One region of the Parashewanella sp. 2304DJ23-3 genome, then DNA from elsewhere that is predicted to be linked to it. Evidence: predicted binding sites of a transcription regulator. Region 1 holds the regulator's gene; each other region holds the start of a gene.
What was found. Region 1 encodes sigma-54, which starts transcription at its own class of promoters, with help from an activator protein. Its sites were predicted from a motif close to GTTGGCACGNNNNTNGNNT; they were not measured.
Positions count from the first base shown of each region.

Region 1 (8,062 bases):
AAGTTGATTTAGCGTCTGCAACGATTTCTGAAGTCATGACAGCAAACTGTATAACAGTCCATGAAAATATTTTAGCAGCAGAAGCGCTAAACATTATGGAACAAAAAAACATCAATGGACTCATAGTAGTGGATGACGCACAATGTCCGGTTGGTGCATTGAATATGTTAGATATGGTTAAATCAGGAGTCATTTAAGGTGACTGAAGCAGTAAAGCAAAGTCTATACGGTCCGATTTCACAGCAAAATTGGGATAAAGCCTCGCAAATCAAATTAGTGATTTTTGATGTTGACGGTGTGTTTTCTGATGGCCGAATTTATCTCAGTAACAGTGGTGAAGAATTAAAAGCATTCCATACTCGTGATGGTTTTGGCGTAAAATCATTGTTAAATGCCGGTTTTGAATTAGCTGTGATTACGGGACGTAAATCGCAATTGCTTGAAAATCGTATGACAGCCCTAGGTGTAACCAAAATTTACCAAGGTGTTGATAATAAAATTATCGCTTATCAAGAACTACTTGAGCAGTTAAACATTAAGCCACAACAAGTCGCTTATATTGGTGATGACATGGTGGATTTGCCCGTAATGAATCAAGTGGGCTTTTCAGTGTGTGTTGCTGATGGTCATCCATATGTTCGCCAAAATGTGGATATGGTGACCTTTACTCAAGGTGGCTATGGTGCTGTGCGAGAGCTATCGGATTTAATTTTACAAAGCCAAGGTTTATTTGAGTCTGCTCAAGGTATGAGTGTATGAATCGAGTAACGATTGCCATTGTGATCTTTTTCAGTACTGCTTTGTATCTGTACTGGCAGGTACAAGTGAAACAAGGGCAAAAGCAACAGGTGACTTCAAAGATAGAGTTGCCTGATTATACTGCGACTAAGTTAGATAGTGTTGCTTATGACGAAAAAGGGCAATTGAGCAGCCGAGTGACCGCTGAGCATATGGAACACTACCAAGATAAAGATTTAACGCTCTTTTCAAAGCCTGTGTATCTCATTTATGGTGACGACATTCATTCCCCATGGCGAGTAACGGCAGAACAAGGGCGTCTGCAAAAAATGCTGGGTAAAGTTTATCTTGATAACTCGGTTGAAATAAAAGCAGTTAATAAACAAGAGCCGCTTCAAAGTGTGATAACCAAACATTTGCAGATGGATCTAAAAACTAAGACCATGCAGTCAGATGAAATGGTTTACATTAAAGGTAACGGATTTAATAGCCAGGGCCGTGGGTTATATGCTGATTTTAATCAGGAAACGGTGCGCTTAAAAAGTCAGGTAACAGGAACTTATGAAACTAAGTAACATTATTATTTTTTCGTTGCTCATTGCAAGCAGTTCAGCTGTGATTGCAAAACTAAATGATTTGAAGCAACCAGTGAACATTAGTGCTGATGCTTCTCAAGGTGACATAAAGAAAAACCAAGTGGTATATAGCGGCAATGTATTGATCGTACAGGGGTCAATTAAAATTACCGCAGATGACATGAGTGCAACGAAAGATAAAAAAACAGGCAACGGCCAATTTATTGCAACGGGTAAACCTGCTAAGTTCAGTCAAGTTTTAGATGACGGTAAGTTAGGAGTTGCAAGTGCGACTAAGATTGCATACGAACAGAAAACAGGTGATTTAGTCTTAAGCGGTGATGCGCGTTTAGATGTAGGTGGCATAAAAATGCATGCGAACCTTATTCGCTATAATGTTGAAAATCAGCATGTTGAAGCTGAAGGCAGCGCTAACGGTAAAGATAAAGGCCGAGTGCAAACCATCATTCCAGCAGAAACTTACCAAGATAGCTTAAATAAAAAAGAAACATCGCCTAAGAAGTCAGCCGAGAAAAAACAATGACCCAAAAAACACTCACGGCAAAGCATTTAGCCAAAAGCTATAAAAGTCGGCAAGTTGTTAAAGATGTCAGTCTCACCGTTAAGACTGGGCAGATTGTTGGCTTACTTGGGCCTAACGGTGCGGGTAAAACCACCACTTTTTATATGGTTGTTGGCTTAGTTAAAAGTGACAAGGGTCAGATCTTTATCGACAATGATGATCTTACGCTTGACCCTATGCACCTACGTGCCAGAAAGGGCATTGGTTATCTGCCTCAAGAAGCGAGTATTTTCAGAAAGCTTTCCGTATACGATAACATCATGGCTGTATTGCAGACTCGTAAAGAGCTCTCTAAAGATGAGCGTGAAGAGCAGCTTGAACATCTACTTGAAGAATTCCATATAACACATATTCGTGACAATTTAGGTATGTCATTATCGGGTGGTGAGCGTCGTCGTGTAGAGATTGCGCGCGCATTAGCGGCAAACCCACAGTTTATTCTTTTAGATGAACCATTTGCTGGTGTAGATCCTATTTCCGTCATTGATATTAAGAAAATTATCGAGCAGTTACGTGAAAGAGGTTTAGGTGTATTGATCACTGATCATAACGTGCGTGAAACACTGGATGTGTGTGAGCATGCTTATATTGTAAGTCATGGTGACTTAATTGCAGAAGGTGCCCCTAGCGAGATCTTAGACAACAAACACGTAAGGGAAGTGTACTTAGGGGAACAATTCACGTTATAGTGAGCGGCATTGAAGCCGTAACAAGAACAAAAAGGGAATAGCGGTAACATGAAAGCGTCACTTCAGCTCAGGATGGGTCAAAGCCTAACCATGACGCCACAGCTTCAGCAAGCCATTCGCTTGCTTCAGCTTTCGACGTTAGAGCTACAACAAGAAATTCAACAAGCTTTAGAGTCCAATCCATTATTAGAAATGGAAGACGAGCAATTCGAATCATTAGAGTCGATTAAAGAACAACAGCTGCAATCAGAAGCCAAAGGTGAAGAACCAGAAGTTCCTATTGAAGACGCAGCAGTCGAAACGTCAGAAACCATGACTCAAGACTCAATGCCTGACGAACTTCCAGTTGATACAACATGGGACGAAGTTTATACCGCCGCCCCCAATTCCAGTTCCGGCGCTTTAATGCCTGATGATGAAACGTCGTTTCATGGTGAAACCAGCCATGGTTTATATGAGCATCTTGAATGGCAAAAAAACCTTACCCCTTTTTCTGATATCGATTTCGCCATTGCAACGGCGATCATTGAAGCCATCGATGAACGTGGCTACCTCACTCAAACAACTGAAGATATTCTCATCGCTTTAGGCGATCCAGAAATTGAGCTTGATGAAGTTGAAGCTGTACTTAAACGTGTACAGCACTTTGACCCAGTGGGCGTTGCTGCACGTGATGTCGGTGATTGTTTGCATATTCAGCTATCACAAATGGACGAGAACACACCGTATTTAGCGCAGACGAAGTTAATGGTTTTAGAATATTTACCATTAATTGCGACTCGTGACTTTCGCACTTTGATGAGAAAAACTAAGCTTAAAGAGCCACAGCTAAAAGAAGCGATTAATTTAATTCAAAGTTTAGACCCAAGACCTGGGTTGTCTGTAGGCCAAAAAGAAGATGAATACGTTACACCTGATGTATCAGTAATGAAGAAAAATGGCCGTTGGACTGTAGAATTAAACCCAAACACACAGCCTAAGATCAATGTGAATCAGCATTATGCAGCGATGGCTAAAGGGGCAAGAAATAAGGCGGATGGCCAGTTTGTTCGTGGACATTTGCAAGAAGCAAAGTGGTTTATTAAAAGCCTTGAAAGCCGTAACGATACTATTTTGCGAGTATGCAATGAGATTGTGAAAAAGCAGCAAGGTTTTTTTGAATATGGCCCTGAAGCCATGAAAGCGATGGTGCTTAATGACATTGCTGAAGAGTTAGAGATGCATGAGTCGACCATTTCAAGGGTGACATCGAAAAAATACATGCATACTCCTAGAGGGATCTATGAACTTAAGTATTTCTTCTCTAGTCATGTGGGTACTGAAGATGGCGGTGAATGCTCATCAACAGCTATTCGAGCTTTCATTAAAAAGTTAGTTGATGCTGAAAATACGAAGAAGCCATTAAGTGATAACAAAATGGCACAATTACTGAACGAGCAAGGGATTAATGTTGCACGTCGAACGATTGCTAAATATCGTGAAGCCATGATGATCCCACCATCAAATCAGAGAAAGAGTTTGTAAAATACCAATAAGAGTTGGTATAGAGAAATTTTGAAAAGTTAACCATTCAAATAACGCTAGGAGGCATAGGATATGCACGTAGAAATCACGGGACAGCAAGTCGAGATTACCGAGTCGTTAAAAGAATATGTGAACACAAAATTTGCAAAACTTGAACGTCGAATAGAACAGATCAATAATGTGCGCGTCGTGTTGAACGTTGAGCGTTCAAAACAAACCGCCGAGGCCAGAATTACATTGAATGGCAGTGAGGCATATGCAAAATCACAGCATAATGATATGTATGCAGCGATTGATATATTAATTGATAAAATTAATCGCCAAGTGATTAAACACAAAGAAAAGTTGATCAAACATTAACGATGGAATTACGCATCATCTTAAAGCCGGAGTGCACCACTTGTGCAACTCCAGGCAGTAAAAAGAAAGTTCTCGAACTTATCAGTGATCTTATCGCTGCGAAGTACCCAGAACTTTCGGCTCAAGAAATTTTCGAGAGCTTACTCAAACGCGAAAAAATGGGGAGCACTGGTATCGGCAACGGTATCGCTATTCCTCATGGTCGTATCGACAGCATTAAAGAGCCTGTTGCCGCTTTGATTAAATGTGAGCAGCCGGTTGCTTTTGAAGCAATTGATAAACAGCCAGTTGATATCTTATTTGCGCTGTTGGTTCCGTCAGATCAATGCCAAGAACATTTAAGCACGCTTTCTGCAATGGCTGAAAAGTTAAGTGACAAACAGACATTAAAGCAGTTGCGTAAAAGCCATGATGAAGAAGAGTTGTATCAGGTGATTACGGGATGAAGCTTGTTATTGTTTCAGGACGAAGTGGCTCAGGAAAATCCGTTGCACTGCGTGTGCTTGAAGATTTAGGCTATTACTGTGTTGATAATTTGCCTGTACCTTTGCTTGGTGATCTTATTTCTCAACTTAAACCGGATAATGAGCTCGTCGCAATCAGTGTCGATGTACGTAATTTACCAGAGCAAGATAAGATCCTTGAAAAGCAGTTAGAGAAACTTAATGATATCGAAATAAGTAGCTTTTTTCTGAATTCAAATGATCAAACACTCCTTAAACGTTACAGTGAAACGCGCCGTCTTCATCCATTATCCAAACATCATGTGACATTGCCTGAAGCGATCAAATTAGAAGGTGAGTTATTAGCACCGATTTCTAAGATGATGGATCATTATATTGATACATCTAGCTTAAATATTTACGAGCTGAGTGATCGAGTTCGTGAAATTTTACTTGGGCAAGTTGAAAAAGATCTCGTGATAAACGTTGAGTCTTTCGGTTTCAAGCACGGAATGCCGAATGATGCAGATTTCATGTTTGACGTTCGATTCTTACCTAATCCGCATTGGGAGCCTGAGTTAAGACCGATGACAGGGCTTGATTTACCTGTGCAGGAGTTCTTACAACGTCAACCGTTAGTCAATAAGCTGATCTGGCAAATCACTAATTTTATTGAAACGTGGATCCCGCAATTAGAGCGTAATAATCGCAGTTACCTCACCATTGCGATTGGTTGCACAGGTGGTCAGCATCGCTCGGTGTATGTCACAGAGCAAATAGCTCGTCACCTTTCAGCAGGCAAACATAATGTTTCAGCGAGCCACAGAGAGTTAGATTCTGCTGATGCTTAAACGAGAAGTTGTTATTGCCAACAAGCTGGGTTTGCATGCCCGTGCGGCAACCAAACTTGCCACGTTGGCGGCGACGTTTGATGCGAGTGTCACCCTTGAGCAAGGCGACAAGTCGGCTTCGGCTTCCAGTATTTTAGGTTTGTTGATGCTTGAGAGTGGCATGGGTAAAACCATTTCTGTGATCGCTGAGGGTGATGATGCTCAAGCTGCATTAGATGCGGTTTGTCAGTTGATTGAGGATAAGTTTGAAGAAGGGTGTTGACGTCTTTTAGGCTTGCTTCTTATTAGCTTAGTAAAACTTCTGAGAAGTTTATAAAGTCGTGGAGTTGCACTCCACACCGCCCAAAAGGGAGCTCTCCAGCAAGCTCCCCTTTGGATTCCCCAGTGCCGCCCCGCAAAGTTAAACGTTATTCCTCTTATGATAAAAAATCCCTAACGCTTTCGATGGTGCATCCATGCACCTCGAAATCTAGCGCCGCATCCATGCTGCGCTTACGTTATTTTTCACCAACGGTGAATAACAACTTTGCCATGGGAATAGTCGTCGCCTGCTAGGTTTTCGAAAATTCACCTGAATAAATAGTTACACAGTAGTTTACTCAAATGCTGTTTAAGGGCTGAATGTTCCCGTCGAAGCTGTTGAGGATATGGTTGAATATAAAATGGCGTGAGCCCGACAGGACGTCGGGCTAGGCTCTGGGGTACATGGATGTACCATCAGAGCCGTTAGTCATTTATTCAACTATATCCGAAATGTTCAGCTTCGCTGGGGCGGCATGGGATGATGCAAGAAGGGATTTGCTGGAGAATCCCTTTTTGCTCCGGTGTGGTCGGAAAGACCACGACTTTTAAAGTGCAGAGCACTTTCAACCATATTTGCCAAGTAGATAGACACACTATTAAAATGTTATGACAATTGAGTCCATCAATATAATGAGATTTCCACGAGAGTGGAGTATGATTACTTATAATATAGATAGTTAAAGGTACATCTGTTGAAAGTATTGAAGTTAAGTTTTGAGCAATCTAAACCTAAGCTAATAATTGACAATGTAGAGTTTGGTTCGTTGAATGTGTTAGTTGGCATATCTGGAGCTGGTAAAACTACAATTATTGTAGGTTTAAAAAAGCTAGTACAGATTGCTCAAGGAGCCAAAAGCCATTCATTTAAATGGAATTTAAGCTTTAAAGATGATCTTGATCGTAGTGTTGAGTGGTCTGGGGAGCTATCACCTCCCTCGTCTGTAACGGATGAAGGCGTTGAGTATGGACATTACCTTTCTGAAGTTTTAAAGATTGATAATGTAGAAATTATATCAAGGTCAGAAGATAATATTCAGTACAACGGTTTAACACTACCTAAGTTAGACTCACTTACTAGCCTGATTTATCAGTTTAGAGATGAAGAAGAAATCGTTAATGTTTATGATTCCTTAAATTCAATGACAATCGTAGATGTAGATTCGAATGATTTCTCTAGGCCAAAAGTCATACCTCTAGTTAACTCTAAAACTCATGAAGAGATTATTGATTCTGAATTAAATAATATCGAAGAAATATCTAGGAAGTATAAAGGTATTAAGTGTAGAGAAAAGATATACTATGCTTTTAAATTTGATGAAAATAGATTTGACGATTTTATTTTTGCATACACTAGTATATTTCCGTCTGTTAAAACAATAGAACCTCGATTGATAGAAGCTATTACGGATGATTCAAAAGAAAAAAGAAACTTAATTTATATCGACATGCATATGGAGTCTGGTGAGGTTGTCAACCAGCATTCAATTTCTTCCGGCATGTTCAAAACAATGATGATACTTTCAGAGCTATATTTCGGAAACAATAAGTCATCAATTGTAATCGATGAAATAGAGAATAGTTTAGGTGTTAACTGCTTATCAGATGTACTTTCTGAAATGGAGAGTACTGATAATCAAATTATTGTAACCTCTCATCACCCTAAAGTTATCAATATGATTCCAGCTAAGTATTGGAGTATTGTTTCAAGAAAGGGGAGTGTGATTTCTACACAGAAAGCTGAGTCAATTATAGGTTCAACAAGTAGCCACGATAAATTTATACAACTCATTAATAGTAAACTATATCGAGGTGAATAGGTGAAGTTGTATTTCCTCGTAGAAGGTGTTTCTTCTGAAATGCAAGTATACCCTAAGTGGATTAAGCTATATCTTCCAGATCTACAAGTTCATGATGATTTTGATAGTTTTAAGGACAGTAATTCGGGTATCTATTATATTTCAGGTGAAGGTTATCCATCTATCATAAATCATATAGA
Region 1 covers NZ_JBWQOH010000001.1:1,227,417-1,235,478, reverse strand. The annotation lists gene AC1EU2_RS05455 (KpsF/GutQ family sugar-phosphate isomerase) at 1-197, shown strand, start outside; gene kdsC (3-deoxy-manno-octulosonate-8-phosphatase KdsC) at 199-759, shown strand; gene lptC (LPS export ABC transporter periplasmic protein LptC) at 756-1,313, shown strand; gene lptA (lipopolysaccharide transport periplasmic protein LptA) at 1,300-1,857, shown strand; gene lptB (LPS export ABC transporter ATP-binding protein) at 1,854-2,585, shown strand; gene AC1EU2_RS05430 (RNA polymerase factor sigma-54) at 2,634-4,109, shown strand; gene hpf (ribosome hibernation-promoting factor, HPF/YfiA family) at 4,182-4,469, shown strand; gene ptsN (PTS IIA-like nitrogen regulatory protein PtsN) at 4,472-4,915, shown strand; gene rapZ (RNase adapter RapZ) at 4,912-5,763, shown strand; gene AC1EU2_RS05410 (HPr family phosphocarrier protein) at 5,756-6,025, shown strand; gene AC1EU2_RS05405 (AAA family ATPase) at 6,759-7,883, shown strand; gene AC1EU2_RS05400 (hypothetical protein) at 7,884-8,062, shown strand, end outside.

Region 2 (8,062 bases), on a different contig from region 1:
TAAACCACCCAGTTCGAGAAAGTTTGATGCGTTTGCTAGCTTTTCCATAAACAGACCGTCGAAACTCCAATGCCAATAATTAGATAACTATCAGTTCACCTTGCAATGCGCCTGCCAACTTTAATGCTTCAAGTATCGCAAGTACGTCAGATGGTGCTGCACCAACTAAATTCACTGCTCGAACTAATTCATCCAATGTGGTTCCTGGGTTGAATAAGAACATGCGTTTGTAATCTTCAGAGACATCAATATTTGAATTAGTCGTCACGGCTGTTTCACCTTGACCAAATGCATTAGGTTGTGAAACTTGTGTTTGCTCAGCAATCGTGACTGTCAAGCCACCATGAGTAATCGCTGCTGGTCTTAATCGCACTTGTTGACCAACCACGATTGTGCCGGTGCGTGAGTTAACAATCACTTTGGCTGCTTCTGCTGCTAAATCGACATTTAAGTTTTCAATAACGGCTAAGAATGAAACACGTTGAGAAGCATCACGAGGGGCGCTGACTCTTACTGAAGTCGCATCCAATGGCATTGCAACATCTGGCCCTAACAATTCATTAATGGTATCTGCCATGCGTTTTGCCGACGAAAAATCTGGTCGGTGTAAGTTGAATGTTAAATAATCACCATTTGCAAAGGGCGACTTCACCTCTCGTTCAACAATGGCACCATTAGGAACACGACCCACAGTTGGGGTATTTTGTATGACTTTAGAGCCGTCGAGCCCTTCAGCACTAAAACCACTGACGACAAGACTGCCTTGTGCGATGGCGTACACTTTTCCGTTTACCCCTTTGAGGAAAGTTTGGAGTAATGTTCCACCACGTAAACTTTTGGCTTCACCAATGCTTGATACAGTGACATCAAGATTCTGCCCCGTCTTAATAAACGGTGGCATATCTGCATGAACAGCCACAACGGCAATATTTTTGATCTTTGGTCTAAAACTGTCCGGCAAATTAATGCCGAAATTTTTCAGCATGGTTTTAAACGTCTGCTCGGTATAACGCGTCTTTTCACCCGTTCCCGGTAAACCCACCACTAATCCGTAACCGATCAGTTGATTGTGACGAACACCCTGAATGTTTGAGATGTCTTTAATTCTCTGAGCAAAAACCTCAGTGGTTAACAGCATCAAGAGCAAACTTAGTATTACTTTTATTCTCATCACCTTGATCTCCATAACCTAGAAAGGCCACCAATCACTTAAGAAAAACTTATTCAGCCAACCCACTTTTTGCGCTTCTGCGAAGGTGCCTGTTCCACTATATTGAATTCGTGCATTTGCAACTCTATTAGAGTCAATCGTGTTATCTGGACGAATGTCTTCACTCCGAACTAGCCCAGTAATTCTAATAAATTCATCACCATTGTTGATGGATATCCATTTCTCACCACGCACCACTAAATGGCCATTAGAAAGTACTTTCATTACATTGGCCGAAATACTGCCTGAAAGACTGTTACTTTGATTGGCATCCGATTCACGGCTGGTATCAAATGAATCTTTATATCGAAAATCAAGTGGCTTCCCTTTAAGAGTGATATTGGCACCACCACCGAAAATTGGATCTATCGAATTCGCATTCGACTTTGTGATTTCGTTCGTCGCACTTTTTCGTGCTTGCGTAGCCTCAGAAAGGTTAATCGTGATGATGTCGCCCACTTTATGTGCACGAATATCAGAATATAAACTCGCCGCTTCCGCATCCATGTAGATAGAACCTGTTGGCTCGACGCTCGTAGGAGGAGTATCTGGGTACACTGGTGCATAAAATGGATCATCAGGAATTGGCTTGTGACTAGTAGAATTACAAGCTGAAAGTAAAACAACCACGCTAACAAGAAATAAACTACGCATCATCAGTCACCCATTACAGATTTTGGTTAACGTAAGACAGCATTTGGTCAACGGCTGAAATCACTTTCGAGTTCATTTCGTAAATACGCTGACTTTCAATCAAGTTCACTAATTCTTCAGTAACGTTCACGTTTGACGTTTCAAGCGCACCTTGACGAATGGCTCCCATACCGTCTAATGCTGCAGTACCTTGAATGGGTGCTCCACTTGCCCCTGTCTCTAAATACAAGTTTTGCCCCATTGGCTCTAGACCTGATGGATTAATAAAATCAGACATACTGAACTGACCCAACACTTGGTTTTCTGCTGCGCCGTTAGTTTTTACAGATACTTCACCTTCCGCAGACACGGTTATGCTGGTTGCATCTTCTGGAATCGTAATCGCAGGCTGAATAACATAACCCGCACCTGACGTTACAATTTGACCTTGGTCATCTAAACTGAACTGTCCATTACGGGTATAGGACGTACTGCCATCTGGCATTTGGACTTCAAAGAAACCAGGCCCTTCTACCATCAAATCTAACGAATTATCTGTGGTCAGCATGTTTCCTTGGGTAAACTGCTTTTGCGTGGCAACCACTTTGGTACCTGCACCAATGTTCAAACCATTAGGTAACTTGGTGTTATTTGCACTGATACCACCTGCCTGATTCACTGTTTGATAGAGTAAATCTTCAAAAACAGCTCGGCTTTTTTTATAACCAACCGTACTGGCATTGGCGACGTTATTTGAAATAACCGCAATATCTGTTTGTTGGGCGTCAAGCCCGGTTTTGCTTATCCATAATGCCGGATGCATGACATACTCCCCTAGCTCATTCTCATCATTTGAGCAGAAGCACGATCGTTATCTTCTGCCGTTTTCATCATTTTCACTTGCATCTCGAACTGACGCTGAATATCGATTAATGCAACCATTTCTTCAACGGCACTCACATTACTGCTTTCGATTGCGCCACTTTCCAGTGCTACATCTAAATCAATCGGTTGAGGCTGCCCCGACGAATGTCTGAATAACCCATCTTGACCTCGCATCAGCTCTGCTGTTTCAGGATTTACGAGTTTGATGCGACCAACTTGCTCTAACGCTTCAGCTGGTGCACCTTGAGGCCTGACGGTAATGGTTCCATCTTGGCTTATTTCTACTTTCTCGATGGGTAGCGGTAACACTATCGGACCGTCTTGCCCCATAATTGGGTTACCACGGTCATTTTGTAATAAACCCGTGGTGTCAAAACTCAAGCTACCCGAGCGGGTGTAAGCTTCTTCACCTTCTGCGCTTTGCACCGCTAACCAACCATCACCTTTAACGGCAACGTCAAGATCTCGACCTGTTGTTTTGATTGCACCGGATTGAAAATTGGCGCTAGGTTGCTCTGTCATTGCAAACACACGTGTTGGCAAACCATCACCAAAAGCTTGCATTGAGCGAGCTTGCGCCATATCGGCTTTAAAACCATCGGTATTTGCATTGGCTAAGTTATTGGCACGAACAGCCAATTCAGCCATATTTTGTTTAGCACCGCTGGCGGCGATATAAAGCAGCTTATCCATTACTCAATCCGTCAAAACTTAATACTTATGATGAATAAAGCATCGAACGTGCCAATTGATTAGAGCCGAGTGTTTATCGGCTATTTACTAGTCTAAAAAGAAAAAAAATGAAGTGATATTTTAAAAAGAGGAAAGCCATTGCCGCGGAGGCAATGGCTTTAATGTAACAAATAAACTTTATGATTTATTGAATCTGTAAAATCGTTTGTTGCAGTGTACTGTTAACTTCCAACGTTCTCGAGTTAGCTTGGAAGTTACGCTGTGCTGAAATTAAATCAACAAGCTCAGTCGTTAAATCAACGTTTGATTGTTCAAGAGCTGAAGAACGAATGCTGCCTAGCGTACCACTGTTAGCTTCACCCGCTAGTGCAGGCCCTGAATCTAAACTTGAGCGCCAAGACGTATTACCAACCTGAGTTAACCCTTGCTCATTCTGGAACCTTGCCAATGCAACACGTGATAATGGAATGGTTGAACCATTACTGTAACTTGCATTAATCAGTCCATCAGCCCCAATTTCAACATTCGTCAAACGACCGACAGTCGAGCCGTCTTGGCTTAACTTGGTGACTTCAAACGGTGCCGCAAATTGCGTTGGGTTGTCAAATTCAATGTTCAAGGCCTGTGTACCATCAGCACCTAATCCAAGTACGTTAGCGCCAGTAACACCTAATGGTACCGTATTAATTGTTGCTGGTGTACTACCCGTATAACCACCGACATTATCAAATGTCAGTACAGCGCCTTGCCAGTCAGTAGCAGGCACGCTATCTGGCTTCGTTGCTGTAGCATTTCGAGGAGTACCATCAGGGATTCCATTCTCATCCACATCAACATCATAAGTAGCAGTAGCACCAGCAACATCTACTGGCTCACCATCAACGGCATAGAAGGCAACCCAATTGTTTCCATCATTATGGGAAGCATTTTCAGGCTTCACAAAGTACGTTGTCATTACATGCGGCTCACCTAGTGAGTCATAAAATGTAATTGATGTTGAGTTATTAAACGTTTCAGGATCTTCAGGGTCAAACGCCGCTGGATCTTTAGAGTCTTCCGCAACATTCAGGTTCATTTGCAAATCAATTTTAGTCGATTGCTCAGGTCGTCCTGCGGTGTCAGGAATTCTAACAGGTTCAGTGGTTGTCAAACTCACTGATGTCGAATTACCGTTTTTATCTACTGGAAAGGTTCTTAAAAAGTTACCCGCTGAGTCAACCATAAAACCATCAGAATCCACTTTAAACGCACCAGCACGAGTGAATGTTAAATCCTGTGAATTTTGATCTGAAGAGGTCACAAAGTAGCCACCGCCACTGATCGCCATGTCAAGTGCGTTGTTGGTAAACTGCAAACTACCTTGATGGAATTGCTGAGCAACTTGAGTCGTTGTCACCCCACCACCAACATTTGTTTTACCGTTCGAAAAAATTGAATTTGCATAAACATCAGCGAACTCAGCACGTGATTCTTTGAAACCAATGGTATTGGCATTTGCAATATTATTGGCGGTAGTGTTTAAGTCCTTTTGTGCGGCTTCAATGCCACTTAAGGCGATGTTGAACGACATAAGTCCCCCTGTTCTGCATCAAGATTTAACTGGCGAATCCTCGCCAAATTCTTATTCCAAATATGAAAAGTCGGTTTAATCGGCTTTTCTTGTGTTCTTTCTAAGTTTCTGAAACGGCTAACACATCACTCAATTTAACGGCACTTCCGCCTGCCAAATTAAGGATGGCTCCAGTCTGAGCAGTACCCAGTGAAACGCTACTTACGTGTGCATAAGTTGAAACTGGCAAATCTTGTGTTTCACCATCAACAATCCCGCTGGCTTTTAAGGTGTACTCACCTTCTGCAACAGGGTTGCCGTTTTTATCTTTCCCGTCCCACTTAAGCTCGATATTGCCACCGTCGCTACCGTCGGCTTCGAAGGTCGTGATCAACTGACCTTTACTGTCTTCCACTCGAACGTTAATCGTTTCAACTGGCGATGTTGTACTAGCCACACCTCTAAGCTCTGGATTTGTGGCTGAAACATTACCCGAACTTGTTGGGATCAAAACTTTGCGTCCAACCAAACTTGAAGCTTGAAGCGCTTGGCTTGAGCTCATAGTTTGATTCAAGTTCAAAATTTCTTTGTTTAAGTTACCAATCCCATCAACAGTTGAAAATGACGCCATTTGCGCAATCATCTGATCGTTATCAACAGGTTTAAAAGGGTCTTGATATGCCAACTGCTGAGATAACAAAGAAAAGAAATCATCTTGTGTCAGAGACTGATTGTTATTCGGCTCTGGCGTTTCCGATTGCTCTGGCAGCCGTAAACTGTCTAAAAAAGGGTTACCTGTAGAGTTAATGTCATTCATAACCTACTCCTACTTGCCCATTCTCAACGTTTGCTGAAGCATGCTCTTGGCAGTATCAGCAACTTGGGTGTTCATTTGATATGTTCGAGACGCAGAAATCATGTCAGCCATTTCTTCCATCACATTAACGTTTGGTTTGTAAATAAAACCGTCACCGTCAGCCATTGGATGATCTGGTGAAAATTCTTTAATCAGTGGCTTGTCGCTTTCAACAATGCCTTTTACTGCAACTTTCATTGATGACTGGTTTCCCTGCATTTGAGAAGCAGAAGCTTTATCCATCTCTGCTGCAAAAATAGGGTGACGTGCGCGGTATGTTTCATCAATGCTGCTGGATACCGCGTCTGCGTTGGCAATGTTACTCGCAGTCGTATTTAGGCGAACTGATTGTGCAGACATACCTGAACCTGCAACATCAAAAATATTAAATAAACTCATAATTATTCACCCCTTATCGCTTTCTTCATGCCATTAAACTTGCTTTCCAAAAAACCAAGTGACATTTGATATTCCAAAGCGTTTTCCATGAAAGAAGCTTGTTCTGTTTGCATGTCCACTGTATTGCCATCACCAGTGTCTGGTTGGTTAGGAATTCGATAGCCTGTTTCGGCTTGCACTACACTTTGAATTGAAAAGTGCTTTTGGTGAGTGCCACCTAAACTGACGCCTCTTTGTTTTGACACAGCGCTTCGCATCGCTTGTTCAAAATCGACGTCTTTTGCTTTGTAATGAGGTGTGTCTGCATTTGCGATATTGCTGGACAATACCTCTGCACGCTTAGCTCTTACGCCTAACGTATGCTGATGAACACCTAATGCTTTATCGAAACCAATCGCCATAAAATTGCCTTTACAATGGACTTTGCTTTGTAAATGCAATACGTATGCCAATAAAATTATGGGAGTGAAATTTGAATGAAAATAGTGCGGATATGAATAAAAGAAAAGCGAGATAAACCCGCTATACAACCGGATAGATTATTTTTTACGATAAAAAATACCTGGATTGCAACGAATCATGTCAAATTCGTCCGTCAAACCAGTGATAGACTCAGAAGCCCCAAGAAACAAGATACCATTTGGATTAAGGGCGGCAGCGAATTGCCGTAAGATATTAGCCTTTGCCTCTGCTGAAAAGTAAATCAAAACATTTCGGCAAAATATCACATCAAACTTGCCAAGTATGCTGTAACTTTCTAGCAAGTTATGGCTTCTGAAGTTCACTAATGAGCGTACTTTAGGTTTAACTCTCATATTGCCAGACGGTAAGTCATCAAAGAATTGACGCTTTCGTTCTTCAGACAACCCTCTAGCCAATGCCAGGCTATCATATTCAGCTTGAGCACAGCGCTCTAACATCGTTGAGGATAAATCAGTCGCAGTAACAGTAATGCCACGACCAAAACTGTTCGCTTTTTGCTGTTGGTATTCAAGGATACTCATTCCGATAGAATAAGGTTCTTGTCCTGAAGAACAAGCCGCAGACCAAACTTTGATTGGCGTTTTTTTGGCATCCATTTCAGGAAGTACTTGCTTAACAAGCAACTCAAATGGATAACGATCACGAAACCATAAGGTTTCATTCGTTGTCATTGCATCAATTGCATCAAGTCTTAGTTGACGTTCAGTAGGCTCCATCGAACGCTTAACCACATGAGAAATACTTGGCAAATCATATTTTCCCATCAAAGGCGCAAGTCGACTGCGTACTAGATACTGTTTATTGTCACCTAATACAATTCCGCTTTGCTTTTCTAAAAAGCGGCGAAACTTTTGGTATTCATCATCTGCAAGTGTGCTATTTGGCACCGTACCATCCTAAGTTTTAATACAATTGGCATTCAAGTTTGCCTAAGGCGCTGCTTTATACCTTAGCTTCTGAATCAATTCAACAACGAATTTAATAGTGTAATAACACTAATATAATTTATGTTACAAGCTTAGTTGTTTATTCACTGCTGAAGCTAATTCATCTGGATTGAATTTTGCAATAAAATCATCAGCTCCAACCTTTTGCACCATCGCTTGATTGAATACGCCACTCAACGAAGTATGCAAAACAACTTTAATATTTTTCAGCTTTGGATTTCCTCGGATTTCGGCCGTTAATGTATAACCATCCATTTCGGGCATTTCGATATCTGAAATAATCAGAGGAATATCACTTGATAAGTCTTCACTACCTTCCGCTTTATGCTTGAGCATATCTAACGCTTCGCGACCATCTTTTGCGGTTTCAATATTCAAATTAAGAGAAGAAAGTGCTCTTACAATCT
Region 2 covers NZ_JBWQOH010000002.1:13,960-22,021, forward strand. The annotation lists gene flgJ (flagellar assembly peptidoglycan hydrolase FlgJ) at 1-48, opposite strand, end outside; gene AC1EU2_RS05955 (flagellar basal body P-ring protein FlgI) at 80-1,171, opposite strand; gene flgH (flagellar basal body L-ring protein FlgH) at 1,190-1,867, opposite strand; gene flgG (flagellar basal-body rod protein FlgG) at 1,878-2,666, opposite strand; gene flgF (flagellar basal-body rod protein FlgF) at 2,678-3,421, opposite strand; gene flgE (flagellar hook protein FlgE) at 3,606-4,991, opposite strand; gene flgD (flagellar hook assembly protein FlgD) at 5,092-5,787, opposite strand; gene flgC (flagellar basal body rod protein FlgC) at 5,797-6,225, opposite strand; gene flgB (flagellar basal body rod protein FlgB) at 6,228-6,626, opposite strand; gene AC1EU2_RS05995 (CheR family methyltransferase) at 6,765-7,595, opposite strand; gene AC1EU2_RS06000 (chemotaxis protein CheV) at 7,719-8,062, opposite strand, start outside.
Region 2: the regulator sigma-54 is predicted to act here: its motif matches at 3,459-3,477, upstream of flgF (flagellar basal-body rod protein FlgF).

Region 3 (8,062 bases), 1.2 Mb from region 1:
CTCTGCCGCCTGCTCTGCATTATGCGCAAAAATCACACTTCGATATTGAGGGCCAATATCATTACCTTGTTGGTTATAACTGGTTGGGTCATGTGATTGGAAGAAGACCTGCAATAAGGTCTTAAAATCCACTTCGTTAGGGTCATACTCAATTTGCACGACCTCAGCATGACCAGTACTACCACTGCATACCGCACGGTAATTTGCTTCACTAGCCGTACCGCCAGAGTAGCCAGAAGTAACACTGATCACACCTTTCATTACGTTATAAACAGCTTCCGTACACCAAAAACAGCCACCACCAAAAGTTGCAAGATTAGGCTGGGATTGCAAAGTTCGATCAATTGGCTCAAACTTCATCGAAACCGAGTTAACACAATGACGGATATTGTTATCGGTTAACCTCTCACCTTCAAACACATGGCCTAAGTGACCATCACAGTTACTGCATATGATCTCTATGCGCATTCCGTCTGCATCAGGCACTCGAGTTACCGCACCAGTAATTTCATCATCAAACGAAGGCCAACCGCAATGTGAATGAAACTTGTGTTCGCTGCGATACAAGGGCGCATCACATTTTTTACATAAATAAACACCTTCAGCTTCAAGGTCAGTATACTCACCTGTAAAAGGTGGCTCTGTCCCTTTGCCTTCAATAACATAACGTTCAAAGTCAGTCAGTTTGTTCATGGTTCAATTCCAAAAATATATCTTTAGTTAATAGATAGGCCAGGGTCTGTTGATCTTTCAGGATTAAATTTTGTGCTATTTTTGCGTTTAACTGTTCAAGGCGTTAGCAGTGAAGCTTAGTCATCTAAGTGAGCTGATCACAACACAGAACAGTGAACGCTAAAAAGCATCGAAAAAAGAGAAAGCGAAAATTGGTCGCTCTTTCAAAATAAAAGTACTGCGTTATCGCTTGTTTATTTGGAAACGAAGTAACGACAGTTTTATATGTCGGTAATAACCAAACCGTACAAGCTCTGCCTTGCATAAAATAACCAATTTATCGCTGCAAAAATAATCACGAAAGATCAACAGACCCTAAAACTAAAGTAGCTTTCAATATCACGTTTTTGCAGTTAATTGTGCTACAGAGTACAATACGCCTGGGTCAAATAGGGGCAACGCTCCACATATAATATAAGAATATACCAATGAAATTAGAAGCAATTGATTATCTTGCAAAGGACGCAGCTCAGCAATTCGTTGAGTCTCTTCATCAAATCGGGTTTGGCGTGTTAAAAAACCACCCTATCGATCAAAATTTGGTTGAAGCTATTTATAAAGAGTGGCACGACTTCTTCAATTCAGAAGAAAAGCACAACTTTAAGTTCAACGCTGAAACTCAAGACGGTTTTTTTCCTGCTGAAATTTCTGAAACAGCGAAAGGCCACACGGTTAAAGACATTAAAGAATACTTTCATGTATACCCTTGGGGACAAATTCCTGAATCTCTTCGTGAGAATATTTTGAAGTATTATGAATCTGCCAATAAGTTTGCTGCTGAGCTTTTAGCCTGGATTGAAGAGCACTCACCGAAAGAAGTTGCCGAGTTATACACCGAAGCGCTATCTAACATGGTAAAAGAGAGCACTCAAAGTTTATTGCGTGTGCTGCATTACCCACCGATGACGGGTGACGAAGAAGCCGGTGCAATTCGTGCCGCAGCTCATGAAGATATCAACTTACTGACTGTTTTACCTGCTGCTAATGAGCCAGGTCTACAAGTTCAAGATAAAGATGGGTCATGGGTAGATGTACCGAGTGATTTCGGTAATATCATCATTAACATCGGAGATATGCTTCAAGAAGCTTCTGGTGGTTATTTCCCATCAACGTCACATCGTGTGATTAATCCTGAAGGTATGGATAAAACGAAGTCACGAATTTCACTGCCTTTGTTCCAACACCCTCGTCCTGAAGTCGTGTTATCAGACAAATATACTGCCCATGAATATTTAATGGAGCGCTTAAAAGAATTAGGTGTTATTTAATACACTTTTTTTAATGAGAAATCGCTCAATATTGAGCGATTTTTTTTTATGTAATTTAATTAGAATTGATTAGAATCTGTTTTAAAAAATAAATCAGACTATTATTCTGTAAAATGCAATGACTATAGTGTTTTCAGACTCTAGTTTTGAGATCTTCGTCGAAATAATACACAGTACTTAATGTTCAGATCTTTACAATTTTGAAACATTTCTGTTTGTCTATAGTCACTTTAACACTGACAGTTATCGCATTGATTTTATTAAACTTTTAATAAATCGCTGTTTCAAGTTCATTTTAAGTACAATGCAGTCCCAATGCGGGTTACAGAGCGTTTTAACGCACTGTTCCACAAGCTTATCCACAGGTTTAGTGGATAACTGCTTGCAGCTCAATGTCCACGGGATTTGAGGATAACAAACGCTTCTTCGTAGCCGTAAAACAAGTCGTAATAAAATTACAAAAGTGACGAAATATAGAATATGAAAGCAAGTAATTTTATCTTATTAAGACTTGATTTTTGAAAATTGTTATCTACCTATTATGAACACTACTTGAAATTTCTTAGTTCTATTCTAGAGTTTAGATGTTTAAATAACTACAAACAAAAGCATGGAGAGCTGTATGCCATATAAAATAGAGGATCGTCAGATAAATGTGTCATTCCCTGTTAAATCAATTTCTGTTCATAAAAATGCCATTGTCTACACTGACAAGTTAGGAAAAAACAAAGAAATATTCACTCAAAAAAGTGATGCATTGAATTTCATGAGGTGGTTGCTTAACAGCCACGTCTAGATCTGCTATTCAATATTATATTTTCTTTTATACCTCAACTGCATCGTCTCATTAGCTAATATCCCGCCTTGGTGTATATATAAAATCGAGGTGTTTGTTAATTTATGAAGATGATGCTTTAGAGTTATTAATCCAACTGGGTCATATAAGAGTTCAAACTCAACCCCGCACATGTTAGCTTCACACCAAGTATCAAATAACTTCTTATTAAGTTTGCCGAAATGGAACCTTTGAGGCGTACTTAAAATCTCAGGGTGTAGACGGCTATCATCAATAAGCAAATTAAACTGATGTTTTAGGTATGCATCATCGCCCACAACAGCGCAAGTCAGTACTTTAATGTCGTAACCTTTGGATGTAAAAAACTCTTGTAAGAATAAAGCCGTTGTTCCTGTTCCTGATGGTAGAAAGACTTTTATCGGCATTTGATTTGTTTCTAGTGCCCATTGTGCAATTTCTTCTGCTAACTGATGAACGCCGTACCTTGCTAGATCTGAACGTCCGCCTTCTGGTACCACTAAAACTTCAGCATTGTCAGCATATTCTTGCAATAACCATGCTTCTTTTTCTACGTCACCTTTAAGCTCAACAGGGAATACTTTAACATCAGCTCCTTGCCCTAACGCTGCTTTATAGTTGCCTATTGGGTTTATTTTTAAATGCTCAGGGATCCGGTCGACGTAGAAACGAAATGACCAACCTTTTAACTTTGCTAAAGAAGATAAGGAATATAAAGAATTCGCTTGGCATGAACCAAAACCAACGAGTTGCTTTACTGCAGGAAACTGATTGTCGAGCAATGACCTGAACTTTCTTGCTTTGTTGCCACTGAATTCAGGATGCAATAAATCATCTCTTTTAATGAAAAGGGAGCGTCCAAATAAATTGATTTTATCGACTGGGCTATTGGTCAGCTTCATTATATTTTAGCTAAAAAGACGATTCGAATATTGAGTGATTTTACCAGAGAACTCATTCAATTACTGAGTTAACTAATAAAATCACTGAGTTAAAAATTTTGGCATGTATTTCGCTATATTCTATATCAGTAGAGTATTACAAAAAACACAATTCATTGAAGACATTGGGAGATGAAATGGCTATATTTCGCATCATTTTTAATATTGCTTGGTTTATTATGGGTGGCTTTTTAATGGGACTGGCCTGGTGGTTAGTCGGCATCCTTTGCTTCATCAGTATTATCGGTATTCCTTTCGGTCGAGCGTGTTTTGTTATTGGCGAACTGTCTTTCTGGCCATTTGGTCAAGAACAAATGAATAGACGAGTTGCTCGTGGACGTGAAGATATTGGAACGGGTGCATTTGGTACGATTGGTAATATTATTTGGTTCTTATTATTTGGTATTTGGATGGCCATTGGCCACTTGGTTCATGCTGTAGCGTGTTTTATAACCATCATCGGCATTCCGTTTGGTATTGCTCACTTAAAGTTAGCGTTACTCAGCTTAGCGCCAATAGGCCAAACTATTGTTGCTAAGCCAGATTAATCGTATTTTTAATTAAAAATTATTTCTTTTGCATCACCGACTTCATATCAGGGACGATAGAAGTTGGATCTAATCTCATTTGGTACCAATTTAAACGCCAATCTAAGTGGGGGCCAGTAACTCGACCAGTCGCACCTATTTCAGCAATTGGCTCACCTTGTTTCACTTTCTGTCCTTGTTTCACATAAAGCTTGCTTAAGTGCAGCATACTTGAGCTAACACCAAATCCGTGATCAATAATTACGGTGCCCCCTGAATAAAACATATCGGGTACGGCCAAGGTAATTACGCCGTCAGCAGGAGAAACAATAGGTGTCCCTGTGATCCTTGCAACATCAACCCCATAATGTGGTCGACCAGGTTTACCGTTGTAGACTCTCTGACTGCCGTAAACACCTGAGATTCGACCAGTAACAGGCCAAATGAAATCAGCAAAAATGGCCATCTGTCGCGACTCAGTATTACGAGCCGCTCTTACTTGCTTACCATCTTTTTTCGCTCTTGCTACCGCTTTAGGGTCAGGCTTCATGATTTTCTTACTGATGCCATTTACCCGATCAATTTTATATTTTTTGGCGGTAACGTTTAAAGGCTTTATCTCCGTTAGACCATTGGGATAAATCACTTTTAACTCGTGTTCTGGCTTTGCTTCGCGCTCAAATCCAAAAACAAAGTCTCCTGACTTGGCTACCTGTAAAGGGTTACCATTTAACAACACTTGAGATTGAGGAGGAACATTACCTTTAATAAGACTGCCCTGCTCAAATTTACCCTGTAAATGAATTGAGTTGGCTAATGCAGAAAAGGAAAGGAAAAATGAAGCGAGAAAAAATGAAATGTATCGAGTCATGATTTGGCTTATTTATTTATAATAAACCAAATCATAACAGTGTTTTTACTGTTTACTCAACGAAAGTTAAGATTCAATATTAATTCCTAAACGCAATAGCACCTTTGCCTACGCCTTCAAATGCGACAACTTTATAACTTTTTTCAGGGCTCATGGTGTGCAGTGTTTCAGCCATAAAGTCAGCCAATAACTCAACAGTTGTATCATGAGGAATCATGTCAGTTACCGCTTTAGGTATGGCTAATTGAAATTCACCTTGGGGCGCAATATATCTGAAACCATAATGGCTTTCATCATTAACACCTTCAGCATCAATATCTAATCCAGAAATATCGACTTGATCCTCTTCACTACCAAGATAAATATCTTGCCAACGCTCTGCCCAATATTGGTTCCAGCGAAGTGATTCCTCACCATCTTCATAAATAGTAACTGGACTGCGGTGACCATGAGCAATACGCTGGCAATTACCATCATGTTTTTTAAGGCCATGACTGTAATGATAAAAAGGTGTGTCGAGCTTTTCGGTTCTTAACGTTAATTCAATTGCGTTCACGTTATCAGGTAAAACGATGCTCAATTTTTGTTTTAAAAAATCAATCACATTATCAAAAGCGATTTCAGTAGCTTCAATGAAAGTAAACGCTTCTTTAGGACAAATTAAATGCATGCTGCCTACTTCACTTTTGAAATCGACAATGGTCGTTTCATCAGTAAATTCAAAACGACTGGCAGCTGATAAACTCGGTACCAGCAAACGATGATCGACGATTTCGTCGATGGTATGTTTAATTGCTTTTTTTACTTTAGCGAAATCAAGAACCATACTTTGTTCGTCCAAACCACCGTCTAGAACAACATCAACAATCCAACTTTCACCTACCATTCCACGTTTTTCACACAAATAGGAAAAGTCGATCACAGTTAGATCTTTTACAAAAAGCAGCATTAAATCTCCTCGGCAGAAAAACAGTCCGCCAAAACTCATACCAAATCACGATATTTGGTATGGCTCCATCGGCTATGGCCAACGAGCTTTACAACAAATAGCCAACCATTATACTCAAACTTTAGCGAGCTGGCGAGGTTCACTCTTACATCCCTGACAAAATCTTTATTTGGCGCTTAAAACGTGACAAAGCGCACACTTGGGGCGGTTTTGAGGTATTATATGCATGATAAACATCAATAATTAATTAGGTATCCTATGAAGACTTTGATATGCAATGCCCAACTGGTCAATGAAGGACGCATTTCGACTCAAGATTTACTGATTGAAAACGGTCGTATTAGTAAAATCGACCGCCAAATTTCAGCACCAGCTGATGCAAAGGTTGTTGATGCTCAAGGAAACCATTTGATTCCGGGAATGATTGATGATCAAGTTCATTTCAGAGAGCCTGGTTTCCCAAATAAAGGCACCATTGCAAGTGAATCAAGAGCGGCAGTGGCAGGCGGTATTACTAGCTTTATGGAAATGCCAAATGTAAATCCACAAACGACAAACTTAGATGCACTTGAAGACAAATACACTCGTGCTTCACAAAGCTCTTTAGCTAACTTTAGCTTCTATTTAGGTGCAACCAACGACAACGTTGAAGAAATCAAGCGTTTAGATCCTAATCAAGCATGTGGCATCAAAATTTTCATGGGTGCATCAACCGGAAACATGCTGGTCGACAATGAATCTACTCTAAATGATATTTTTGCTAATGCCCCTACTCTTATTGCAACCCATTGCGAAAATACGCCAATGATCACCGCAATAGAAGAAGAGTATCGTGCTAAGTATGGTGACAATATCCCGATGAATCTGCATGGTGAAATTCGATCTCGTGAAGCATGTCTTGCGTCATCTCAATTAGCTACTTCTTTAGCCATCAAGCACAAAGCTCGCTTGCACGTATTGCACTTAACTACCGCTGATGAGTTGTACTTATTCCAAAAAAATAAACAACTTGCAGACTTAAAGGGTGCAAATATCACAGCTGAAGTTTGTGTTCACCACTTATTTTTCAATGATAAAGACTATGACAAGCTAGGCAGCTTAATTAAGTGTAATCCTGCTGTTAAGCGCGAGTCGGATCAATTGGCTCTGATTAAGGCAGTTCAAGACGATGTTATTGACATTATTGCGACTGACCATGCACCACACACTTGGGATGAGAAGCAAAACGAAAGTTATTTTAAAGCGCCGTCTGGCTTACCATTAGTTCAACATGCGCTTCCATCTGTGCTTGAACATTATCACAACGGTAACTTCTCACTTGAAAAGATTGTTCAAAAGACATCTCACGCCGTTGCAGAGCGTTATCAAGTTAAAGATCGTGGTTACTTACGCGAAGGTTATCATGCGGATTTGACATTAATTGACTTAAACAAGCCATTTGAAGTGACTAAAGAAAATATTCGCTATCATTGCGGTTGGTCAGCATTTACTGGCTACAACTTCCAATCGAGCATTATCGGCACTTGGGTAAACGGTAATCACATGTTCGATGGCGAACGCTTTATTAATAAGCAATTTGGTCAAAGACTTCAGTTTACACGTTAATATCTTATGAGCCCAAGTCATCCTTGGGCTCATATTTATCTAACCAAAGGTACAACTGAAAGCACTAAACAAAAGCCTTTGATTCACAAGTAGAATGTGTTGATACCCTCTATCTAACATGTCTCGTTTAGCCTGCTTTATGGCTTCGCTCTCTGCTCTCTCTCTGGTCTTTTTGGCATTAGAAACTAAAGAACGCTCAATCTTTGAACTTCTTTTAGGGTGAACGGAGCTCTCTCTAATATCTTCACTTATAACTTGTAACTCAACCTCAACTTCAGGTGAAGTATTTGACGTTGAAGAATTCAAAGCATTAAATTCAGTTGTATGTTCAGGCTTAAGCCTTTCGCTCTGAGTA
Region 3 covers NZ_JBWQOH010000001.1:42,022-50,083, forward strand. The annotation lists gene AC1EU2_RS00210 (bifunctional methionine sulfoxide reductase B/A protein) at 1-693, opposite strand, end outside; gene AC1EU2_RS00215 (isopenicillin N synthase family dioxygenase) at 1,161-2,000, shown strand; gene AC1EU2_RS00220 (hypothetical protein) at 2,623-2,796, shown strand; gene AC1EU2_RS00225 (1-aminocyclopropane-1-carboxylate deaminase/D-cysteine desulfhydrase) at 2,802-3,716, opposite strand; gene AC1EU2_RS00230 (YccF domain-containing protein) at 3,893-4,303, shown strand; gene AC1EU2_RS00235 (M23 family metallopeptidase) at 4,323-5,153, opposite strand; gene AC1EU2_RS00240 (6-carboxytetrahydropterin synthase) at 5,233-6,102, opposite strand; gene AC1EU2_RS00245 (dihydroorotase) at 6,361-7,707, shown strand; gene AC1EU2_RS00250 (hypothetical protein) at 7,747-8,062, opposite strand, start outside.
Region 3: the regulator sigma-54 is predicted to act here: its motif matches at 3,814-3,832, upstream of AC1EU2_RS00230 (YccF domain-containing protein).

Region 4 (8,062 bases), on a different contig from region 1:
ATTCATCACTTGAATGCGTGCTGACATGGTTTCCACTTCTTCAATTAAAGCTTCAACACTTGCTACCGCATTTTTTACGATGCCTTTTGAATTCAGCGCTTCATCGCCAGTGAGCTTGGTAAACTCCACAGTTTGAGCAGCGCTGCCAGCAACGCCAATGGCACTGGAACTCATTTCGCATACGGCGGCGACCACTTGCCTTGTTTGTTCAGCATGGGAGACCAATACTGTATCAGTATTTTCCGTTTGTGCCATTAGCTCATCAATGTTAGCTGATATGTATTGTGTTGCTTGTGAAACTTCAAGCAACATTTCTTGTAACTGGCTAATGAAAGTATTCACACCTGCAGCGATTTGACCTAAATCGTCATTGGAATTGACTTCAAGGCGCTTGGTTAAATCGCCGTTGCCTGCTGATAAATCTTCTATGGTCGATTTTAGCGCTAGAATTGGACGGTAAGCGACGGAGAGTGTCATCAGCAAAATGATGATCGAGATGGCGAGCAGTCCAACGCCTGAGTAGATTGCAGTGGTTAATGCTTGTTGTACAGGGGCATAGGCAATATCAGTATTAATACCTACCATTAAATGCCACTTTCTTGATTCGCTCAGCTTGATGGTATTAAAGAAGGCAACTTTATCAACCTCACCTAAGCGATAATTGAGGATGCCTTTATCATTCTTTAGAATGTGAGCCGCTAAAGGCCGAAGATCGGGAAAGTCGGTGAGTTTGGTTTTTCCCGGTACATCCACTTCACCATTAGAGGCAATGGTTAACGTTTGGTCGTCATATAAGCCGATAAAAGCACCAGCAAAGTCATTACTCACAAACATTTTATTTAGCTCAGAAAGCTCGATACCAGCGCTGATAACACCTACCAACTTCCCGTTTTGATAAAATGGTTCAGCAATACTAAACATTAGGTGATCAGTCACTGCATCATTGAAAATTTCTGTGATAACTGTTTTACCTTGAGCTTTGGCTTCAATGTACCAAGGGCGGTTCCTTGGATCGAATGGAAACGGCTTAATTTCTCCGCCTGTTGAATAAAAAACTCGGCCATCTTCATAGGCCAGTAACATATCAGACACTTGAAATGCTAATTGTAACTGCTTGAGCCTCACTTTTAGCTCTGCATCGCTACCGCCGCCTGCAAAGGCTGGGGCTGTCTTTATTACGGCTCTTTCAATCGACTTGAGCCAGTTACTGATAGTGTTCGAGGAATTGTCGATTTTTTGTAGAGAATATTCGTTAATACTCTGTTCTATGGTTTTTGATAGCTGCTGATAAGATAGAAAATTTGAGATTGCAAGTGATAAGGTTATTACCAAAACAAAGATAGCAATAATTCGCCCTTTAAAACTGCTTAACATGGTTTGAGATCTTGTTGGTTATTATTCAGAACATTATGTTCTAAAAGTAGAACTATTATGTAACATTATTGCGATGGAAATATTGTTTATGTGATCAAGTTAACTTTTATGTTTGAAAAAATGGGAACTAGAACATGAAATGTTAATACGTTCCCATTGGATGATGGCATATTAACTCGCTTGTTTTTCGCCTTGTAAGCGATAAGCAATAATGTCATCAATCCACAGTATTGGCATATCGTGTTGCTGGCTGTAGCGTTCGACTTGTTTCCCTTTGGCCATGGTGCCGTCAGGATTCATCAGCTCACACAACACGCCAGCTGGTTTTAATCCTGCAAGAGTCATTAAATCGATGGTACCTTCGGTATGCCCACCACGACCGAGTACACCTTGAGGGTGTGCTCTCAATGGATAAACATGACCAGGACGAGCTAAATCGCTCGGCTTAGCGAGTTCATTAATGGCCGCTTTAACGGTGGATACTCTATCGACCGCAGATACCCCCGTAGTGACACCATAAGCGGCTTCAATGCTGACGGTAAATGCAGTGCCATACTGGCTGGTGTTGTTTTCAACCATCATAGGTATGTGCAATTGATTGACTTGTGCTTCTGTTAAACACAGGCAAACAATACCGCTGCAATCTCGAATAAGCTGTGCCATTTGTGATGTTGTCAGTGTTTGTGCTGAGAAGATAATGTCGGCTTCGTTTTCACGTGCTTCATGATCCATTAACAATACACCACGCCCCTGTTTAAGCGCACTAATCGCACTATCGACACGGCTGATCGCCGCTAAAGTTGGATTGGACTGATCCATAATATTTTCCTTTTAGAAAACGTTGAAATATTGGATCAGGGCAATGAAGAATAGCGCCGTTTTGCCGACGACTTTTCATGATGAAAAGCCGCTAGTAAAAAGCGCAACAGAAATAGCGAAACCACCTAATGAGAGGCATGTTCGCTGATTGTCTATTATTCTCTCCCATCCGGACTGAGCTATTAAAAAACAGCAACACCGTCGGCTTTGGAATTATGCTTAAACGTAAAGCGTCAGCACTCACCAAATCTGCTTGTCCCTATTCATCATTTAAGTTGAATAGGCGCTCGCGGGCTTACAAATCACTTTGATCACCGCCGGTGGGGAATCACACCCCGCCCTGAGAATGTGCTAACAAACTGTATTGCTAGCAAGGTATAGTATGCGCTTATTAGGGCTAGAAGTGAAATTGAATGGATAACAACGAGTTCAAAACAAAGCCATGGTGGGTATACATCATTCAGACTCACAAAGGCTTACTTTATACCGGGTGTACGACAGATGTTGAACGACGGTTTCGGGAGCACCAACAGGGTGGGGCTAAGGCTGCCAAGTTTTTGAAGGGAAAAGGACCGCTGGAGTTGCGTTATCGTGAGCAAGTTAATGATAAAAGCGCCGCACTTAAACGAGAAATTGAAATTAAAAAAATGCCTCGAGCAAAAAAATTAACCTTAATCGCAACGGGGAGCAAAACTGAGAAATAGGGAGATAGGGTTATTAATCAGTTTTGCGTCGGGAAGTTTATTTACAACAAGCCTTGTCTTATTCGTCGACAGATACAGGCCCATCAATATGTTTGAATCGTAGGCCGCCTGAGCCTGAATCAATAATTTTTAACCCTTTGGTGTATTCGACATCAATACTGCCTGAGCCGTCATCAATGGTGACTTTACCGTTAATGTGATGTGCTGTAATCGAACCAGAACCATCGTTAATCCTTGTGTTACCACCAATATGCTCAATATCGATACTGCCAGAACCATCATCAATATCGAGTTTACCATTGGTGTTACTCACCGAAATGCTGCCAGAACCATCGTTGATATCAATATTTTGACCGCCATCGATTTCAATTCCACCTGAGCCATCGGCGATGTCAATGTCTTGCTTGGCATTGCTGATTGAGATGGAGCCAGAGCCATCCTGAATGCTCACTGCTTGGCCACCCACCAAATCAATGCTGCCAGAGCCATCGTTAATATTGATATCAGCATCGACGCCACGGATATCAATAGGTCCTGAGCCATCATGGATGTCCAGCATCATTTGTTGAGGTACTGTCACCACTAAATCAATGTAAGGCGAACGATTGAAGCTAAAATTATTGTCGAATTCAGCAACCAATTCGGCTTTATTACCTGACTTTTCAAGCGTTAATGTGTAACTTACATCTTCATAGGTGTTAATGTCCGCTTCAACTCGGACATCAGTCTGTCCGCGGACACCTTTAATGGACAATTCACCTGCACCAACAGCAGCTTTAAATGCAGATAAATTACTGGCATTAAGTTCTAAGGACTTATGTTCCTTATGAGTAGGTCCAGATGTTTTACCATTTACGTTAATAATGCAGCCTGATAGTGCAATGCTACTTGCAATGATGATCCCAAGTGTTTTCAATTTCATTGTGGTTGTCCTTAATCCTAATGCTGTAATTCTTGTTTATTTAATCAGTTGGTTAAGTATTAGCAGCTAACGTGCCAAATATTAAGTTGTTGATTTGTGGGCTTTTATTTTATTTTGAAAACGTGCTCGATTCGAAAGCGGACACTAATGCATTGAAACCGCAACTTAATGGTGAAAATAACAAATGAGTCAATATCGCCAAATTCAGACAGTGAATTTGGCGATATGAGCAACTTGAAAGAAGATAATGAATTTAGAGTTCTTTCAATACCGGATAAATTAAATATTGTTTGTCATAGTATGGACTGCGCTCATAAAACCAACGCAAACGGGCTTTGGAGTCTTCAGCAAACGTTTTATCTTTTAGTGCTTCATTAAATTCAGTTTGCAGTTTAGGGTTCGCAGCCAGCATTTTTTGCGCTAATGGCTCGACAGCATAGTCTTCAATATATTCAGTTCGAGTAAAAATAGGATTAAAGAAACCCCATTGGAACAAAGAATCACTGTGTTGAGGTTCTAGCAGTAAAATGGCCAAATTGCCCAATGGCTGCTCGGTATCAATTTTTACCGTACCAGCTGGTAGCATCACTTGTTGTTGTGAAGACGTTGGCGTCGCTGTGACTTGTAAGTGTCCTTCATAAGAAGTCTTTGCAAAAGTAAGGCGTGCAAATTTATATTGCTGTAGTGTTTTAGAGGTCGGCTGTTCAAGGCGAGTCATACGAATACCGTGAATGGCTAAGCGCTCGATAACTTGTTGCCATTGTGGCGGAACATAATAAGCACTTGGTCGGTTGATGGTAACGTCAGCTGCCGTTCGGCCAATCACGGGTAAGTTCGGGTAGAGTTTAGGGACTCCTGTCCAACGAACCACTTCTTTACCACTGATGTCACTGAGTTCTTTATGGTACTCGATGCCTTTAAAATCCCAGCCTTTTGTTTGTTGCTCTGATTTCCAGTTGAGTGTGATGCGTTGTGGATAAGCAAATTTATCTTTAGATACTGCGGCTTTCAGCTTTGTGCCGTTGCTCGCTAAAGTTTTTAGCGTTTGCTCAAGCATGACATAAGTGCCGAGCACACGTTGTTTATAAGGCTTTAGGCTATGATTCTCAATTAAAATAGTCGGCAGATGTCTCGCATCACCATAGCCGTTTGAATAACGTGGGGAAGCATGCCATAACGCCATGCCTTTGCTGATGTCCATTTTGTCCATCGCAAACACGAGTGGACCAGGGATATGACCTTGTTCGGATAAGGCGGCATCAATTTGCGGTTTGTAGATATTTTCCAGCCAATCAAAACTGGCGGGGCTTAAGCCGACTGATAAATTGTAGCCATAGGTCACGTCATATTGATAATCAATGCCATCAGTAACATGAACGTCAATATAAAGATCTGGTTGCCAAGTGTTGATCGCCTTGAGCATATGCTGCATTTCAAGGGTGTCGGCTTTGGCATAATCTCGATTTAAATTAAGGTTATTGGCATTAGTTCGCCAACCCATGGAGATAGGACCACGTTGGTTGACTCGATTATGCTTATCAGTGCGTTCATGACCATCGACATTGAAGATAGGCACAAAGAGCAAATTAGCGTTTTTTAATAGCTCTGTTTTCCCTCCGTGTACGATGTCTCTGAGTAGCATCATACCAGCATCTTTTCCGTCAATCTCACCTGCGTGAATGCCCGCTTGAACCAATACGGTTGGTTTACTATTTTTATTGAGCGTTTGAGGATCATTGATACCCGATTGAGTGGCTATCACCATCCAAATATCACGACCTTGAGGACTTTTACCTAAACTGATTTTATTGAGTTTGTCACTGCTCTCAACGAGTCGGTCAAGCCACTCAAAGGTGCGTTGATAATTCGGACTGTCGATATAACCAGATAATTCAAAGTCTGTGACCCATGGGTTATCGGTCGATTGTAATAAGGCTTCACTTTTTCCATGCCAAGTGATTTGTGGTGGCAAAAAGGGATCGTTTACATAGGTTTCATTAATGACAGGAACATTATCGTCAGCAGCATAAACAAAACCACTGAGTGAAGACAATAAGAGTGAAGCAGCGAGAGCGGTGCGCATGGTAGCAATCCGTAGCAATAAAAATAATTATTGAGTATCTTTGCCGATACGCTAACTGAGTGCAACCGCTTAACTTAAAACAGTTTGTTCATGGTGATGAGAGTCTGCCGTTTCAATACTTTTTCGAAAGCTGTATTAATGTGTTGTCACATACCTGCTGTTCTGTTGCAACTTGCTTTACGTTGTGGAAGTAGTCGTCAAAGTCAGATTTTGATTGCAAGGTAATGTTGAGCTCGTTCATTTTATTGAGTAACGCATTTCTACCAGACAACTTTCCCATTACTAACTGGTGCTCTGCTGACCCAACCGATTGTGGAGAGATAATTTCATAGGTTTGCGGATGTTTGAGCATGCCGTCTTGATGAATACCTGATTCGTGCCTAAATGCATTTTTACCCACAATAGCTTTGTTGAGTTGTGGTTGAGTGTTTGCGGCAGCTGCAACGGCTTTGGAACATGAAATGAGGTGCTGTGTTTTAATCTTCGTCGCATAAGAAAATTGTCTTGGGTGCGTTTTCATCGCCATGATGACTTCTTCTAATGCGGCGTTGCCTGCACGCTCTCCAAGTCCGTTGATGGTACACTCAACTTGTCTTGCTCCAGATTGGATCCCTGCCAATGAATTGGCCGTAGCAAGCCCAAGATCGTTGTGGCAATGAACAGAGAAAATGGCTTTGTCAGCATTGGGTATACTGTCAATCAGTCCTCTGACTAAAATACCAAATTCTAACGGTAAAGCGTAACCAACCGTGTCAGGTATATTAATGACAGAGGCACCGGCATCAATGGCTTTTTCAATAATTTTACAGAGAAATTGAAAGTCAGAACGACTGGCATCTTCGCAGCTGAATTGAACTTCATCACACAGGTTTCTGGCATGTTTAATCGCAGATACGGCTTGATCGATAACCTCTTGTGGTTCGAGCTTTAACTTGTATTGCATATGGATGTTAGAGGTAGCAATAAAAGTATGAATTCGAGTGCGCTCAGCCGATTTAATCGCTTGATCTGCGGTATCGATATCTTGATTCAATGCTCGAGCTAAGCAACAAATACCAGTACCTTTTAGATGTGTTGCCATTAACTCAATCGCCCTAAACTCTTCAGCAGAGCTGGCGGCGAACCCGGCTTCAATGACATCAACACCTAAGGTTTGTAGAGCAATCGCAAGCTCTAATTTTTGGGCGGGGGAGAAAGAGACCTCTGGCATTTGCTCACCATCTCTCAAGGTGGTATCAAAAATGGTAATTGTTTCAGCACACTTCATAGCGAATCCCTGCTATTGAGCCTGCTATAACTATAGTTGCTTTAAAAAATTCTTGATAAAATAAGTACTGGTTTCATTATTTCAATGGTTTATGGCACGTCATCTTTGTTCAAATTGTCAGTTTCCTGCTTCTCATTGCTTGTGTGAGCATGCAGAAAAGGTGAATTGTGAAACTCACCTTATTATTTTGCAGCATCCATCAGAAGTGAAACATGCAAAAAACTCGGTAAGACTGTTGCCACTGAGTTTATCCAACATACAAATCGTGGTGGGTGAATCAGAAGCGGATTTTGTTGAATTAAGAGCTTGGTTAACTTCACAGAGTAAACCCGTCTATTTGCTTTATCCATCGGATAACAGCCGAGATATCAGTGACACCCAGTCGAATGAAAATGCGATATTAATTGTGCTTGATGGCACGTGGCGAAAAGCGCATAAGATGCTGATGTTAAATCCTTGGTTATTAGCGTTTACGCACTTGAGCATTGCGCCAGACAGACCGTCTAATTACAAAATTCGTAAAGCCAGTCGCAGTGATAGTTTATCGAGTCTTGAAGCCGCTGCATTCGGGATTCAGACCTTAGAGCCAACGGTGAATATTTCTCCACTTTTAAATTTGTTTGATGCTATGATAGCCCAGCAATTGGCGGCTATGCCTGCTGATGTACGAAAACGATATCGCTAAATCAATGCGTTATAGATAGCAAATGGAACCATGTTATGCCAAAGACAACGGAACTGTCGCTCGTTATACTTTCACTGATGTTGATCAGCATGTTTGTATTCCCTGCTCAGGCTTCAGAAAAAAAACGCCTTAAATGGACGCCTAAAGTTGCAGAAAAGCCTCAACAAAAGCTGACGGAATATAGTGCAGAGCAACAGTTGCAACTAAA
Region 4 covers NZ_JBWQOH010000011.1:69,417-77,478, forward strand. The annotation lists gene AC1EU2_RS16365 (methyl-accepting chemotaxis protein) at 1-1,374, opposite strand, end outside; gene ribB (3,4-dihydroxy-2-butanone-4-phosphate synthase) at 1,546-2,193, opposite strand; FMN riboswitch at 2,347-2,545, opposite strand; gene AC1EU2_RS16375 (GIY-YIG nuclease family protein) at 2,607-2,897, shown strand; gene AC1EU2_RS16380 (DUF4097 family beta strand repeat-containing protein) at 2,956-3,819, opposite strand; gene AC1EU2_RS16385 (M14 family metallopeptidase) at 4,073-5,902, opposite strand; gene AC1EU2_RS16390 (2-isopropylmalate synthase) at 6,015-7,169, opposite strand; gene AC1EU2_RS16395 (tRNA-uridine aminocarboxypropyltransferase) at 7,261-7,854, shown strand; gene AC1EU2_RS16400 (hypothetical protein) at 7,890-8,062, shown strand, end outside.
Region 4: the regulator sigma-54 is predicted to act here: its motif matches at 3,880-3,898, upstream of AC1EU2_RS16380 (DUF4097 family beta strand repeat-containing protein).